Regions from separate parts of the Streptomyces sp. NPDC090127 genome, predicted to be linked through region 1. Evidence: riboswitches for the same ligand, from Rfam matches in the RefSeq annotation. Region 1 holds a riboswitch; the other holds the start of a gene.

Region 1 (7,023 bases):
CCGGTGACTTCTACGCGTACCAACACGAGGAGGGCGTCGAACCGGACCTGCTCTGTGTCGCCAAGGCGCTCTCCGGCGGATACGTCCCGGTCGGCGCGACGCTCGGCAAGGACTGGATCTTCAAGAAGGTCTACTCGTCCATGGACCGCGTCCTCGTCCACTCCGCCAGCTTCGGTTCGAACGCGCAGGCCATGGCGGCGGGACTCGCCGTGCTCTCGGTGATGGAGAACGAGGGGACGGTGGCGCACGCGCGCCGGATCGGCGAGCTGCTCTCCTCGCGCCTGAAGGAACTCGTACCGCGGTACGAGCTGCTGCACGAGGTCCGCGGCCGCGGGCTGATGATCGGGATCGAGTTCGGCCGCCCCTCGTCGCTGGGGCTGCGCAGCCGGTGGACGATGCTCCAGGCGGCCCGGAAGGGGCTCTTCGCGCAGATGGTCGTCGTGCCGCTGCTCCAACGGCACCGGATCCTGACCCAGGTGTCGGGCGACCATCTGGAGGTGATCAAGCTGATTCCGCCGCTGATCATCGACGAGGCCGACGTGGACCGCTTCGTGACCGCGTTCACGGCGGTGATGGACGACGCCCACGGCGGTGGCGGGCTGATGTGGGACTTCGGGAAGACGCTGGTCAAGCAGGCGGTCGCCCAGCGCTGACAGGGTGGCCCGAGCGTGACTTGCCTCTGGGGCAAGAAATTTGCCTGAGAGGAAAGTTCCTGGCGGAATGGAGCCATGGAGCACCTCCCCGGGGAACCTTCCCCGGACCCTGCCGCACAGGATCCTGCCGTACCGGGTCCCGTCGCACCGGATCCCGCCGGACCTGACCCGGCCGCCGTCCTGCCGGACGTCGCCCCGCAGCTGCGTGGGCTGCGCCGACGGCGCGGGCTGACCCTGGAGGTCGCCGCGCAGCGGGCCGGGCTCTCACCGGCCCATCTCTCCCGGCTCGAGACGGGCCATCGGCAGCCCTCGCTGCCGATGCTGCTCGCCCTGGCCCGCATCTACGGTACGACGGTCTCCGCGCTCCTGGGCGAGGTTCCGGCCGAGCGTGATCCGATCGTCCGGGCCGGCCGGTCCGAGCCCGTCGAGGCCGACGGCTGGACCTACCGCCAGGCAGGGGGGCCCGGCCGGGCCCTGCAGGCGCTCCGTGTGCACGTTCCGTACGCCACCCGCGCCGACATCGTGCGCGTCCATCCCGGCGAGGAGTGGCTGCACGTCCTCGACGGGCAGGTGCGTCTCGCCCTCGGCGACGCCGTCCACGTCCTGGATCCCGGGGACAGCGCGCACTTCGACTCGCTCACCCCGCACCGCATCGGCGCCGCCGGTCGCGGCGGGGCCGAGCTGCTCTTCGTCCACACGCTGATGCAGAGCCCCGTCGCCGAGCTGTGTCTCGGCGACGGCGCCGCTCCGCATCCGCGCTGAGCCCTTCGGAAAGGACCGTCATGTCGGAGAAGTCCGGAAAGCGCGCCCCCGTCACCGGCGAGGAGCGCGAGGCCGGCCAGTTCCCCAAGGGGCTGGTGCTCCGCCTCTTCGCGTACCTCGTGGCGGGGCACCTCTTCGCCGCCTTCCTCTATCTGCTGTTCGCCCTCGGCGGGCAGAACCAGTGACCGCGAGGGGCGCCGTCACGCGTCCTTGACGAGCCGCTCGCGCAGGCGCGCGCGGGTCTCCGCGCTGAGCTTCAGACCGTCCGTGAGGTAGTTCTCGGCCGTCCCCCAGGTCTGCTCCATCGTCTCGAACGCGGCCCGCAGATACTCCACACGCGCGTCGAACAGCGGGCTGATCAGCTCCATCACCTCGGGCGCCATCGCGTCCGCGGAGGTGGAGCTGCGGCGCACCTTGTAACGGCGGTGCGGGTCGTTCGACTTCACGTAGTCGGCCTCGATCGCCTCGCGCTCGACGCCCACCGCGAGCAGCGCGATGGCGATGGAGAGGCCGGCCCGGTCCTTGCCGGCCGCGCAGTGCATGAGGGCGGGGACGCTGTCCTCGGCGAGCGCGTGGAGGATGCGGCTGTGCTCCGCCGTCCGCTCGACGATCATCTTGCGGTACGAATCAGACATTCGGGTCGCGGCCTTGCCGTCGCCGAGGATGGCGCGGAGCTGCTCCAGCTCGCCCGAGCTGACGAGCTTCCAGAACTCCTTGCCGTCGGCCGGGTCGTTGAGCGGAATGTTCACGTTCCGTACGCCGGGCAGTTCGACGTCCGGGCCCTCGATCTTGACGTCGGCCTGATTGCGGAAGTCGAAGATCGTGTGCAGCCCGAGGGTGGTGAGGAACGCGGCGTCGTCCTCCGTGGCGTGCGCGAGGTGGCCGCTGCGGAAGAGGCGGCCGAAGCGCACCGTCCCGCCGTCCACGGTCGGCAGTCCGCCCACGTCCCGGAAGTTGCGTACCCCGGTGAGCTCGGGTTCGGTCGGCGAGATCTGGGGCAGCTGCTGCGTCACGGGTGCTCCTGAAGGTTGGCGGATCGCGATCGGGTCCTGATCGATTCCTGGCGCAATCATCCCGGGTGCCGGGGGGCCTCCGCACCTCTGGGTAGGGGAATGGGCGTTCTGTCCGAATTAGGGCCTTCGATATAACGCGCCCTGGTTGCAGGGGAGATGGGTTTCGCGGCGTGAGCAGCGTCATAGAAGTGACGGACCGTGCCTGATCGCCGGGCGTAATTCCCCTGCCGGAAAAGGAAATCGATCCGCCGTCATCCACGGAGGGTGACCGGAATGCGGAGCGGATATCACGCTCTGGAATGCGAACGGAAAACGGCGGCTTGTTCGGCTCGACCCTGCTCGTCTAGCGTCACCGTCAATCCGGTCGGACCGCCGAATCCTGCCACCGTCCGGAATCCGCACCCATCCCCATCCACGTACGGCAGGAGCGGGGGACCCAGGTAAGTACGCCGCACCGGTCGATCCGGACGGCTCGGGGTGAAGCCGCGTGAGAACGCGGCCGGACATCTCCAGTCCGAACCCGACAGCTCACCTCGTAGGCGACGGAGAGGAATTCGCCATGCCCGCGAAGGGTAAGCACCGCCGTCCCAAGGTCAACCCGATCACGCGTGGATTCGTCGCCGCCGGCACGGGCGGCGCCGTCGTCGCCCTGCCGCTGCTCGGCGCGACCGGAGCCCACGCCGCCGAGAAGGCCGCTCCGACCGTGACGTCCGAGAAGGCCGTCGCCGCCGTCGCCGCCACTCCCGCGAAGGCCCCCGCCGCCGCGAAGCCGAAGACGTACTCCGTCGCCCCCGGCGACTACCTGTCGAAGATCGCCGCCGAGCACCACCTCGCGGGCGGCTGGCAGAAGCTCTACTCCGACAACCGTCAGGTCGTCGGCGAGGACCCGTCGCTGATCCTGCCGGGCATGAAGCTCACCCTCGGCGCCAAGTCGACGGCCAAGGCCGCCCCGAAGGCCGAGGCCCCCAAGGCCGCGCCGAAGACCCCGAAGGCCGCGCCCAAGGCGGAGAAGTCCTCCTCCGACGCGAGCGAGACGCGCAGCTCCCGCTCCTCGGACCGCTCCACGGCCCCCACCGAGAACTCCGGCTCGGCGCAGTCCGCCCCGGCCAAGGCCTCCTCCGGCTGGGTCGCCCCGGTCAGCGGCGGCATCTCGACCCCGTACCGGGCCTCCGGCTCGATGTGGTCCTCCGGCTACCACACCGGTGCGGACTTCATCGCCGCCTCCGGCACCTCGGTCAAGGCCGTCGGCGCGGGCACCGTCCACTCGGCCGGCTGGAGCGGTTCGTACGGCAACGAGGTCGTCATCCAGCACGCCGACGGCACGTACTCCCAGTACGCCCACCTCTCCTCCCTCTCCGTCTCGGCGGGCCAGACCGTGACCGGCGGTCAGCAGATCGGCCTCTCCGGCTCGACCGGCAACTCCAGCGGTCCGCACCTGCACTTCGAGATCCGCACCGGCCCGAGCTACGGCTCGGACATCGACCCGCTGGCCTACCTGCGCCAGCACGGCGTCGGCGTCTGACGCCTTCGCGTTCACCCGCAGCACCCCACAGGGGCCCGGCACTTCCGAGTGCCGGGCCCCTGTGGCGTATTCCGGCTTGGCGGAATCTTGACCGGTGGCGTATCTCACCCGGCGTCAACCCCTCCTTACGGTCGCGTAGGTCACATGCATAAGGGAAAGATGAGCTCCCGTGGCAGACGATTCGAGATCAAGAGACATACGCGCATTCGGGTCGTACGCGGCGATCGGTGACAGCTTCACCGAGGGTGTGGGAGATCCCGGGCCCGACGGGACGTTCGCCGGCTGGGCCGACCGTTTCGCGGTCCTGCTCGCCGACCAATTGCCGGAGCACGACGTATTCCGTTACGCCAACCTGGCCGTCCGGGGCCGGCTCCTCGACCAGATCGTGGCGGAACAGGTCCCCAGGGCCAAGGAGCTCGCTCCCGACCTGGTGACCTTCTGCGCGGGCGGCAACGACATCATTCGCCCCGGCACCGACCCCGACGACGTCGCCGAGCGCTTCGAGCGCGCCGTCGCCGACCTCACCTCGGCCGTCGGCACGGTGATGGTGACCACCGGCTTCGACACCCGCGACGTCCCCGTGCTGCGGCATCTGCGCGGCAAGATCGCCACCTACACCGCCCATGTCCGGGCCATCGCCGACCGCTACGACTGCCCGGTCCTCGACCTCTGGTCGCTCAAGTCCGTGCAGGACAGGCGGGCCTGGGACAACGACCGGCTGCACCTCTCGCCCGAGGGGCACACCCGGGTCGCGCTGCGCGCCGCCCAGGTCCTCGGCATGGACGTGCCGGCCGACCCGGACCAGGTCTGGCCGCCGCTGCCGCCGAGGGGGACCCTGGAGGTCCGCCGCGACGACATCCAGTGGGCCAGGGAGTACCTCGTCCCGTGGATCGGACGGCGGCTGCGCGGCGAGAGCTCGGGCGACCATGTGGCCGCCAAGCGGCCGGACCTGATGCCGCTCGGCGACCTCATGCCCCTCTGACCGCCCGGCCCGGCGCTCCCGCGCGCCCGGCCGGAATCCGCTCCAGGACCCCGCCCGCGAACACGTCGTACAACGGCAGCGTCTCCAGGTGGACGTAGCCGATGTGGCAGTCGCAGGCCGCGAGCGGGCAGGCGCGCGGGCGCAGCGCGGCCCGGTAGGACCCGTCGTACAGGTTGCCCAGCTCGGCCTTGACGAAGTGACAGCGGCGCACGGTCCCGTCACCGTCCACCGAGACCACCGACTCACCGGTCCGGCACGGCAGCCCGGCGGAGCGGTGCGGACGGCGGCTGTACGGGAAGAGGGGGTCGAGGGCCGTCCAGCTCTCGGCCTCCTCGTCGGTGTACGTGTGCCCGTCGGCCGCGTTCACCCAGAGGTAGACCTCGGGCGGGAGGTCCTCGCGCAGGCGCAGCGCGTGCTCCCGGTGCGCGGGCAGACCGACCACCCCGACGCTGAAGCGGACCGACCGGGCCGCCAGCTCGCGGCACTTCGCGAGGAAGCGGTCGTACGGCGTCTGGCCGGGGTGGTACGTGCACCAGAGCGCGAGGGTCTCGGGGTCGGCCTCGGCCAGCCAGTCGGTGCGGCAGCTCAGGTTGGTCTGGATCGCCACCCGCTCGACCTGCGGCAGGTGCGACAGCTCGGTGAGGGTGCGCCGGTACCACGATCGGACCAGCCCCTCGCCCCAGGGGGTGAAGAGGATCCTCAGCCGGTCGCCGGTCTGCGCGGTCACCCAGGCGGCGAAACGCTCCAGCGCGGCGCGGTCGGCCCGCAGCTGTTCGCGGCTGTCACGGCGCTTGGCGAACGGGCAGTAGGGACAGTCGTAGTCGCAGGAGGCGAGCGGCCCGCGGTACAGGATCGTCAGGTCCACGACAGCTCCCTACCTCGGGTCGTAGGCGGCCATCGCCGCCCGGACGGCCGGCGAGAAGAGCGCGGGGCCGAGCGCGTCCGAGTGCGCGAGGCCCTCGGGGGAGAGCCGCAGCAGCCCGTCGGGCGCGGTCGCGTCCAGCCAGCCCAGCGCCTCGAACCGGCCCAACTCCGCCGGGAAGTCCGCGAACGGCGACGCGCCGAACCGCTCCTCGTACGTGTCCGTCTCCATGCCCCGGACCTGGAGGAGGGACTGGAGCAGATGGCGGCGGCGCGCCTCGTCCGCGTCGACCGGGCGGCCCACCCGCGCCCGGGTGAAGTCCTCCGTCGTGGTGTAGTCGTCGATGATCGCGCGGATCTCCCGCATCTCGACGGCGTAGTCGAAGGAGTAGTGCAGCGACGAGGTGTAGGAGCGGGCCCCGCAGCCCAGGCCGATCATGCCGTCGGTCTGGCAGGCGTAGTCGTCGGCGCCCTGCGGCGGGGCGTCGGTGCGCCGGAACATGCGCATCGAGACCTGCTCGTAGCCCCGGGCGAGCAGATGGTCTCGGCCGTGCCGGTAGAGCCGCAGCCGCTGCTCGTCCCACTCCCGGTCGGCGGTGGCGGCGAGCCGGCCGAGGCCGGTGAGGGGACGGACGTACAGGGGGTAGAGGTACAGCTCCTCGGGCCGCCAGGCGAGGGCCGCGTCGAGCGACCGGGTCCAGCTCCGGTCGGTCTGGCCGTCGATGCCGTAGATCAGGTCGATGTTGAGGACGGGGACGCCCGTCTCCCGGATGCGGCCGAGCGCCCCCTCGACGTCGGCGCGGCGCTGGGGGCGCACGGCGGCGCGGGCCTCCGCCTCCACGAAGCTCTGCACGCCGATGCTCAGCCGGGTGGCACCGCGCTCGGCGAGGACCGCGAGCCGGTCGGCGGTCGCGGTCGAAGGGGAGGTCTCGACGGAGAGCGGGACGGCACGCAGGTCGACGCCCGTCCGCTTCTCCGCGATGTCGCAGAGCCGCTCCAGCTCCCCGGCGGTGAGGAAGGTGGGCGTACCCCCGCCGAAGGCGGCCGTGGCGAAATGGACCGGCCCCCGGTCGCCGAGCGCCTCGCGGACGGCGGACGCCTGGCGGTCGAGGGCGTCGAGGTAGCGGGTCGTCAGCTCGTCCGGGGCGCCGATCCGCGTGAAGAGGTTGCAGAAGCCGCAGCGGACCTCGCAGAAGGGTATGTGGGCGTAGAGGGAGAGGGCGTCCTTCG
Region 2 (7,023 bases), on a different contig from region 1:
CACACCCGGGGGACCCGGAGCGAGCTGACGCCGGCGTACTGCCCCGGCCGGTACGCGAAGGGCCGGCGCGGCTTCAGGGTGAGCACCGCCAGGTCCTCGTCGAGCCGTTCGTGCCGTACGACGACGGCGTCCCACCAGGGCGGCTCGCCCTCCGCCTCGGCCTGCTCGGCGCCCCGCAGCATGAGCTCGGCGACGTGCCCGTACGCCTCGGTCCACGCCTTCTCGGCCTCGACGCTCCAGGCGGCCCCGGCGGCGTGCGCGAAGGCGGCGGTCAGGCTGGTGCCGACGGCCGCGTAGAGCGCGGGGGTGGCCAGGAACTTACGGTGGTCGCGGCCCAGATGGGCGAGGTACTCCGCGAGCCCGGGGTCCTCCAGGCGGGTCACGACGTGGGTGAGCGCGGCGAAGAGCCGGTCGCGCTGGGCCCGCAGGTCCTCGGGGAAGAGCTCGCGGACGCCCGGGTGGTGCCAGAACAGATGGGAGTAGAAGAAGGCGACGGCATGTTCGGCCCGTCTCTCGACGACGGCGAACGTGCTTCTGAGCAACTGGGCATCCACGCGGGAGAATCTAGGCCACGCCTCTTCACAGGACGATCACATCCGGGGTGGCAGGTGGCCCGCGGGCCGGTGCGACCGCGACCTTGTACCGTCTCAGGGTGAGCACCACCCCCGCCGAGCCCCCCGCCCCCGAGCTCTTCACCTGGGAGTTCGCGACCGACCCGTACCCCGCCTACGCCTGGCTGCGCGAGCACGCCCCCGTGCACCGGGCCACGCTGCCGAGCGGGGTCGAGGCCTGGCTGGTGACGCGGTACGCGGACGCCCGGCAGGCCCTCGCCGACCAGCGGCTGTCGAAGAACCCGGAGCACCACGCCGAGTCCGCGCACGCCAAGGGCAGGACGGGGATCCCGGGCGAGCGCAAGGCCGAGCTGATGACCCATCTGCTCAATATCGACCCACCCGACCACACCCGGCTGCGCCGGCTCGTCTCCAAGGCGTTCACCCCGCGCCGGGTCGCCGAGTTCGCGCCCCGGGTGCAGGAGCTGACCGACCGGCTCATCGACTCCTTCGCGGCGAAGGGGGAGGCCGACCTCATCCACGAGTTCGCCTTCCCGCTGCCCATCTACGCGATCTGCGACCTCCTCGGGGTGCCGGAGGAGGACCAGGACGACTTCCGGGACTGGGCCGGGATGATGATCCGGCACGGCGGGGGGCCGCGTGGCGGGGTGGCGCGGTCGGTCAAGAAGATGCGCGGCTATCTCGCGGAGCTGATCCACCGCAAGCGGCTCGACCCCGGCGACGACCTGATCTCGGGGCTCATCAAGGCCTCCGACCACGGCGAGCACCTCACCGAGAACGAAGCCGCCGCGATGGCCTTCATCCTTCTCTTCGCCGGCTTCGAGACCACCGTCAACCTGGTCGGCAACGGGCTGTACGCCCTGCTGCGTCACCCCGAGGAGCGGGCCCGGCTCCAGGCCTCGATCGCCGCCGGGGAACGGGACCTGCTGGAGACCGGTGTCGAGGAGCTGCTGCGCTACGACGGGCCGGTGGAGCTGGCGACCTGGCGGTACGCCATGGAGCCGCTGACGATCGGCGGCCAGGAGATCCCGGCGGGCGACCCGGTCCTCGTCGTGCTCGCCGCCGCCGACCGCGACCCGGCGCGCTTTCACGAGCCCGACACGCTCGACCTGTCCCGCCGCGACAACCAGCACCTCGGCTACGGGCACGGCATCCACTACTGCATCGGCGCGCCGCTCGCCCGGCTCGAAGGGCAGATCGCGCTGGCGACGCTGCTGACTCGCCTGCCGGACCTGCGACTTGGCGCCGATCCTGCCGAGCTGCGCTGGCGCGGCGGGCTCATCATGAGGGGATTGCGCACGCTTCCGGTGGAGTTCTCCCCCCTTTCCCACCCCCACGCGAACTGACGAGCCGTCAAGACTGTGACTTTTACGTGATCTCCGCTGCATCGACTTGTGACTGACGTTCGAATGCCGCTACGTTCACCGTCACCTCAGCAGTCACGCGAAAGGCAGCTCCGCATGCGCTCCGGGAACGGACGACACCGCAGACCCCGCCAGGCCCCCGCCATCGTCGTCGCCGCAGGCGTGACGGGATCGGCCCTCGCGCTGCCCCTCCTCGGAGCGGGCTCCGCCTCCGCCGCCGACGCGGCGACCTGGGACCGGGTCGCCGAGTGCGAGTCGGGCGGCCAGTGGAGCGCCCACTTCGGGAACGGGCTCTACGGCGGACTCCAGTTCAGCCAGGAGAGCTGGGAGCGGCACGGCGGTCTCGCCTACGCACCGAGCGCGGACCTCGCCAGCCGTGGGCAGCAGATCGTCGTGGCCGAAAGGGCCCTTGCCGCCGGCGACACGCAGTGGGCGACCTGTGCCCCGATCGCCGGTCTGACCAACGACGGCACCAAGCCCGACATCGATCCCGGCCCGGCCTTCCGGCCGAGCGAGCCGATCGGCCCGAGCCCGGAGTCCAGCCGGACCGTCGGGCTGCCGACCGTCGACACCCCGCCCGAGGCCCTCGCGCCGTCCGAGACCTCGTCCGCGCCCTCCGCCCCCTCGGCGCCGTCCACGACCGCCTCCGAGGCGCCCGCCCCCGGGGCATCCGGCCCCGAGTCCTCCGCTCCCGACGCGTCCACCACGCCGCCGGCGCCGACCACCTCCGGCACCGGCAAGCACCGGGGCGGAGCAGCCCCGGAAGAGACGGGCAATACGGACAAGGCCCCTGAAGCGGGCCGCCATGCCTCGCCGTCCGACGCGCCGACACCGGGTGCCGACGCCGACAAGCAGCCCACCGGGGACACTTCGGACAACCCGCCCGCAAAGGGCATCGCTGACACTATCGGCGAATACACCGTCAAGCCCGGCGACAACCTCACCGCCATCGCTCGGGAGAACGCGCTGCCGGGCGGCTGGGGCGCCCTCTATGACGCCAACCGCACGACGGTGGGTGTCGACCCGGACCTCATCCTCCCTGGCCAGAGCCTGGATCTCACGGTCGGTCAGCCCGACGGGGCGGCGGCGGGGCGCGGGTAGTTCGGGGCTGAATGTCCGGTTCTGCGCAAGTGAGACAAGGGTCTCTTCGCCTCAACTGGCGTGTCTCGTCCGCAAACTCTGCTTCCGTCACCTCTCACCTGCGTAAATACCCTTCGTCCCGAGGCAAGTAGGGGCGTTTTGTCCCGCATGGACGTCTTTGAACTTCCCCCGGGTCTGTGTCTACGGTCGTCACCGCTCGCCACCGCGGGCCCCGTCGACCGAAACGCCGAATCCTGCCGTCGGCCGATGGGAACAGTCGTCGCGTCATGCGCCGAAGGCAGGAGCGGGGGACCCAAGGTAAGCGCCGCCCCCGGCCGTTGAGACAGACGGCCGAGAGCGGCTTGGGGTGAAGCCGCGCGCAAGGTCGCGCGGCCGGGCAACTCACAGGGCCCGAACCCGACAGCTCACCTCGTAGGCGTCGGTGAGGAGAAGTCCCATGCTGTTTTCCGCCAAGGGCAAACACCGTCGTCCCTCCAAGGCCACCCGCGCCGTCGCCCTCGCCGGTGTCGCCGGTGTCGCCGTCGCCGCCCCGCTGATGGGCGCCGGCACCGCCTCGGCCGCCACCGTCTCCGAGTGGGACAAGGTCGCCCAGTGCGAGTCCGGCGGCGACTGGTCCATCAACACCGGCAACGGCTACTACGGCGGCCTGCAGTTCTCGAACTCCACCTGGGCCGCCTTCGGTGGCACCGCCTACGCGGCCAGCGCCGACCAGGCCTCCAAGTCGCAGCAGATCGCGGTCGCCGAGAAGGTCCTCGCCGGCCAGGGCAAGGGTGCCTGGCCGAGCTGCGGCGTCGGCCTCTCCTCCGCCTCGCCGAACACCGGTGCCGTCGAGGAGGCGCCCGCCCCGCAGGCCGCCCCGAAGCAGGAGCGTCAGGCCGAGCAGCCGACGACCCGCAGCGAGCAGCGGACCGCCCCCAAGACCGAGTCGAAGAAGACCGTCACCACCCCGACCGGCAAGAAGGTCAAGAAGGGCGACGGCGAGTACAAGGTCGTCGGCGGCGACACCCTGAGCAAGATCGCGGCCGCGCAGGACGTCAAGGGCGGCTGGGCGAAGCTCTTCGAGCTCAACAAGGACGTCGTCGAGGACGCCGACCTGATCTACCCGGGCCAGCAGCTTCACCTGAAGTGAGCCCGGCGGCTCGCGTGAGTCCGGCGGCTCGCGCGAGTCCCACGACCCTCCCGCGGTGACCACCCCGGTCCGGAGCGCCCTTCCCCCGTGCGCTCCGGACCGGGGTTCCGCGCGTCCGGGGCCCCCGCCGCGGGCCGCCCCGGGGCCCGGACCCTGGTTACCGTCGAGTAGATCTGAGGGCCTTTGGGCCTGAATGCGTGCCCTCGGGTCCTTTTTCGTCCCAGGGGGCGGGCGCCCGGCGGGCTGGAGCCCCGGAGCCGGTTAGGCTCTTGTCGCAAGGCCGAAGCGACCCTGCACCGCAAGCGTCACATCTAGCGTCACATCCCAGAAGGAGATGCTCGTGCCGTCCATCGACGTCGTCGTAGCCCGGGAAATCCTGGACTCCCGAGGCAACCCCACGGTCGAGGTCGAGGTCGGCCTCGACGACGGCAGCACCGGCCGTGCTGCTGTTCCGTCCGGTGCCTCCACCGGTGCGTTCGAGGCCATTGAGCTCCGTGACGGAGACAAGAACCGCTACCTGGGCAAGGGCGTCGAGAAGGCCGTCCTCGCCGTGATCGAGCAGATCGGCCCGGAGCTCGTCGGCTACGACGCCACCGAGCAGCGCCTCATCGACCAGGCCATGTTCGACCTGGACGCCACGGACAACAAGGCCTCCCTCGGCGCCAACGCCATCCTCGGCGTCTCCCTCGCCGTCGCGCACGCCGCGTCCGAGGCCTCCGACCTCCCGCTCTTCCGCTACCTCGGCGGTCCGAACGCGCACCTGCTGCCCGTTCCGATGATGAACATCCTGAACGGCGGGTCGCACGCCGACTCCAACGTGGACATCCAGGAGTTCATGATCGCCCCGATCGGCGCGGAGTCCTTCTCCGAGGCCCTGCGCTGGGGCACCGAGGTCTACCACACCCTCAAGTCCGTCCTGAAGACCAAGGGCCTGTCCACCGGCCTCGGCGACGAGGGCGGCTTCGCCCCGAACCTGGACTCCAACCGTGAGGCGCTCGACCTCATCCTGGAGGCCATCAAGCAGGCCGGCTACGTCCCGGGCAAGGACATCGCGCTGGCGCTCGACGTCGCCGCGTCCGAGTTCTACAAGGACGGCTCGTACGCGTTCGAGGGCAAGTCCCGCTCGGCCGCCGAGATGACCGAGTACTACGAGGAGCTCGTCGCCGCGTACCCGCTGGTCTCCATCGAGGACCCGCTGTTCGAGGACGACTGGGACGGCTGGAAGGTCCTCACCGACAAGCTGGGCGCCAAGGTCCAGATCGTCGGCGACGACCTGTTCGTCACCAACCCGGAGCGCCTGGCCCGCGGCATCGAGGACGGCGCCGCCAACGCCCTGCTGGTCAAGGTCAACCAGATCGGTTCGCTGACCGAGACCCTGGACGCCGTCGAGCTGGCCCAGCGCAACGGCTTCAAGTGCATGATGTCCCACCGCTCCGGCGAGACCGAGGACGTCACCATCGCCGACCTCGCCGTCGCCACCAACTGCGGCCAGATCAAGACCGGCGCCCCGGCCCGCTCCGAGCGCGTCGCCAAGTACAACCAGCTCCTGCGCATCGAGGAGATCCTCGACGACGCGGCCGTCTACGCCGGTCGCAGCGCCTTCCCGCGGTTCCGCACCGCGAACTGATCGACACGCCAAGGGCTGACCCCGCGTCACCCTCGGTTACGGACGTCCCCGCACCCGGTCCCGTACCGTGTGCGGGGACGTCCGTACGTAAAGGGGAGGCGCGCACATGGCCCGGGACCGGTTCTCGACCGCGACCAGGATCAAGTTGCTCGGCGAGCAGACCGCCGCACGCGTGTACCGCTCCCAGACCCGTCGCCAGGCCCGGCGCTCCCGGCTCACCGGCCGCGCGGCCTTCCTCGCCCTGGTCGTCTGTTCGCTGGTCGTCGCCCTCGCGTACCCCATGCGTCAGTACGTCTCCCAGCGCGGCGAGATCGCCGAGCAGGAGCGCCAGGCCGCCGAGGCCGCGGAGCGCGTGGAGGAGCTGCGGGACGAGAAGGCCCGGCTCCAGGACCCCGCGTACGTCCGCCGGCTCGCCCGCGAGCACCTGCACTACCTGATGCCCGGCGAGACCGGCTTCACCGTGAACGACCCCGAGGCCGAGCGCGCCCGCCGCACCGAGCAGGGCGAGGCCGAACGCCCCTGGTACTCCGACCTCTGGGACGGCGTCGACCGCGCCGACACCGGCCGCTGACGCGGCGCCACGAGATGATGGGCCCAGGCCCAATGAGCTCCGGGCCCACCGGGCCGCGGGACCACAGGACCCCAGGCCCACCGGGGCCGTCGGCCCCACCGATCCACCATCCGAAGCAGACCGCTCCCGACGAGAAGACAGACGCAGGCATGGAAACGCCCCCTCCGCAGACCGCCCGCACCGAGCCGACCGAGGCGGACGTCGCCGCGTTCGAGGCACAGCTCGGCCGCCCGCCCCGGGGACTGCGCGCCATCGCGCACCGCTGCCCGTGCGGCAACCCGGACGTCGTCGAGACCGCGCCGCGGCTCCCGGACGGCACCCCGTTCCCCACCACGTACTACCTGACGTGCCCCCGCGCGGCCTCCGCGATCGGCACCCTGGAGGCCAACGGGGTCATGAAGGAGATGCAGGCCAGGCTCGCCACCGACCCGGAGCTGGCCGCCGCCTACCGGGCCGCGCACGAGGACTACCTCGCCCGCCGCGACGCCATCGAGGTCCTGGAGGGCTTCCCGAGCGCCGGTGGCATGCCGGACCGGGTCAAGTGCCTGCACGTCCTCGTCGGCCACTCGCTGGTGGCCGGACCGGGCGTGAACCCGTTCGGCGACGAGGCCCTCGCGATGCTGCCCGAGTGGTGGGCCAAGGGCCCGTGCGTCACCCCG

Evidence for each region. Region 1 has a riboswitch for cyclic di-AMP ahead of ACIPPS_RS09625 (peptidoglycan DD-metalloendopeptidase family protein). Riboswitches for the same ligand answer to the same signal wherever they lie in the genome.
Region 2: another riboswitch for cyclic di-AMP. It lies ahead of ACIPPS_RS29880 (transglycosylase family protein); the one in region 1 lies ahead of ACIPPS_RS09625 (peptidoglycan DD-metalloendopeptidase family protein).

Annotation. Positions count from the first base shown of each region.
Region 1 covers NZ_JBIVDE010000002.1:909,032-916,054, reverse strand. The annotation lists gene ACIPPS_RS09645 (aspartate aminotransferase family protein) at 1-653, shown strand, start outside; gene ACIPPS_RS09640 (helix-turn-helix domain-containing protein) at 729-1,415, shown strand; gene ACIPPS_RS09635 (DUF6126 family protein) at 1,436-1,600, shown strand; gene ACIPPS_RS09630 (tyrosine-protein phosphatase) at 1,616-2,428, opposite strand; cyclic di-AMP (ydaO/yuaA leader) riboswitch at 2,818-2,983, shown strand; gene ACIPPS_RS09625 (peptidoglycan DD-metalloendopeptidase family protein) at 2,988-3,950, shown strand; gene ACIPPS_RS09620 (SGNH/GDSL hydrolase family protein) at 4,120-4,932, shown strand; gene ACIPPS_RS09615 (STM4011 family radical SAM protein) at 4,919-5,797, opposite strand; gene ACIPPS_RS09610 (STM4012 family radical SAM protein) at 5,807-7,023, opposite strand, start outside.
Region 2 covers NZ_JBIVDE010000009.1:288,050-295,072, forward strand. The annotation lists gene ACIPPS_RS29865 (globin domain-containing protein) at 1-554, opposite strand, end outside; gene ACIPPS_RS29870 (cytochrome P450) at 653-1,918, shown strand; gene ACIPPS_RS29875 (transglycosylase family protein) at 2,033-3,037, shown strand; cyclic di-AMP (ydaO/yuaA leader) riboswitch at 3,297-3,470, shown strand; gene ACIPPS_RS29880 (transglycosylase family protein) at 3,474-4,166, shown strand; gene eno (phosphopyruvate hydratase) at 4,501-5,793, shown strand; gene ACIPPS_RS29890 (septum formation initiator family protein) at 5,900-6,364, shown strand; gene ACIPPS_RS29895 (DUF501 domain-containing protein) at 6,514-7,023, shown strand, end outside.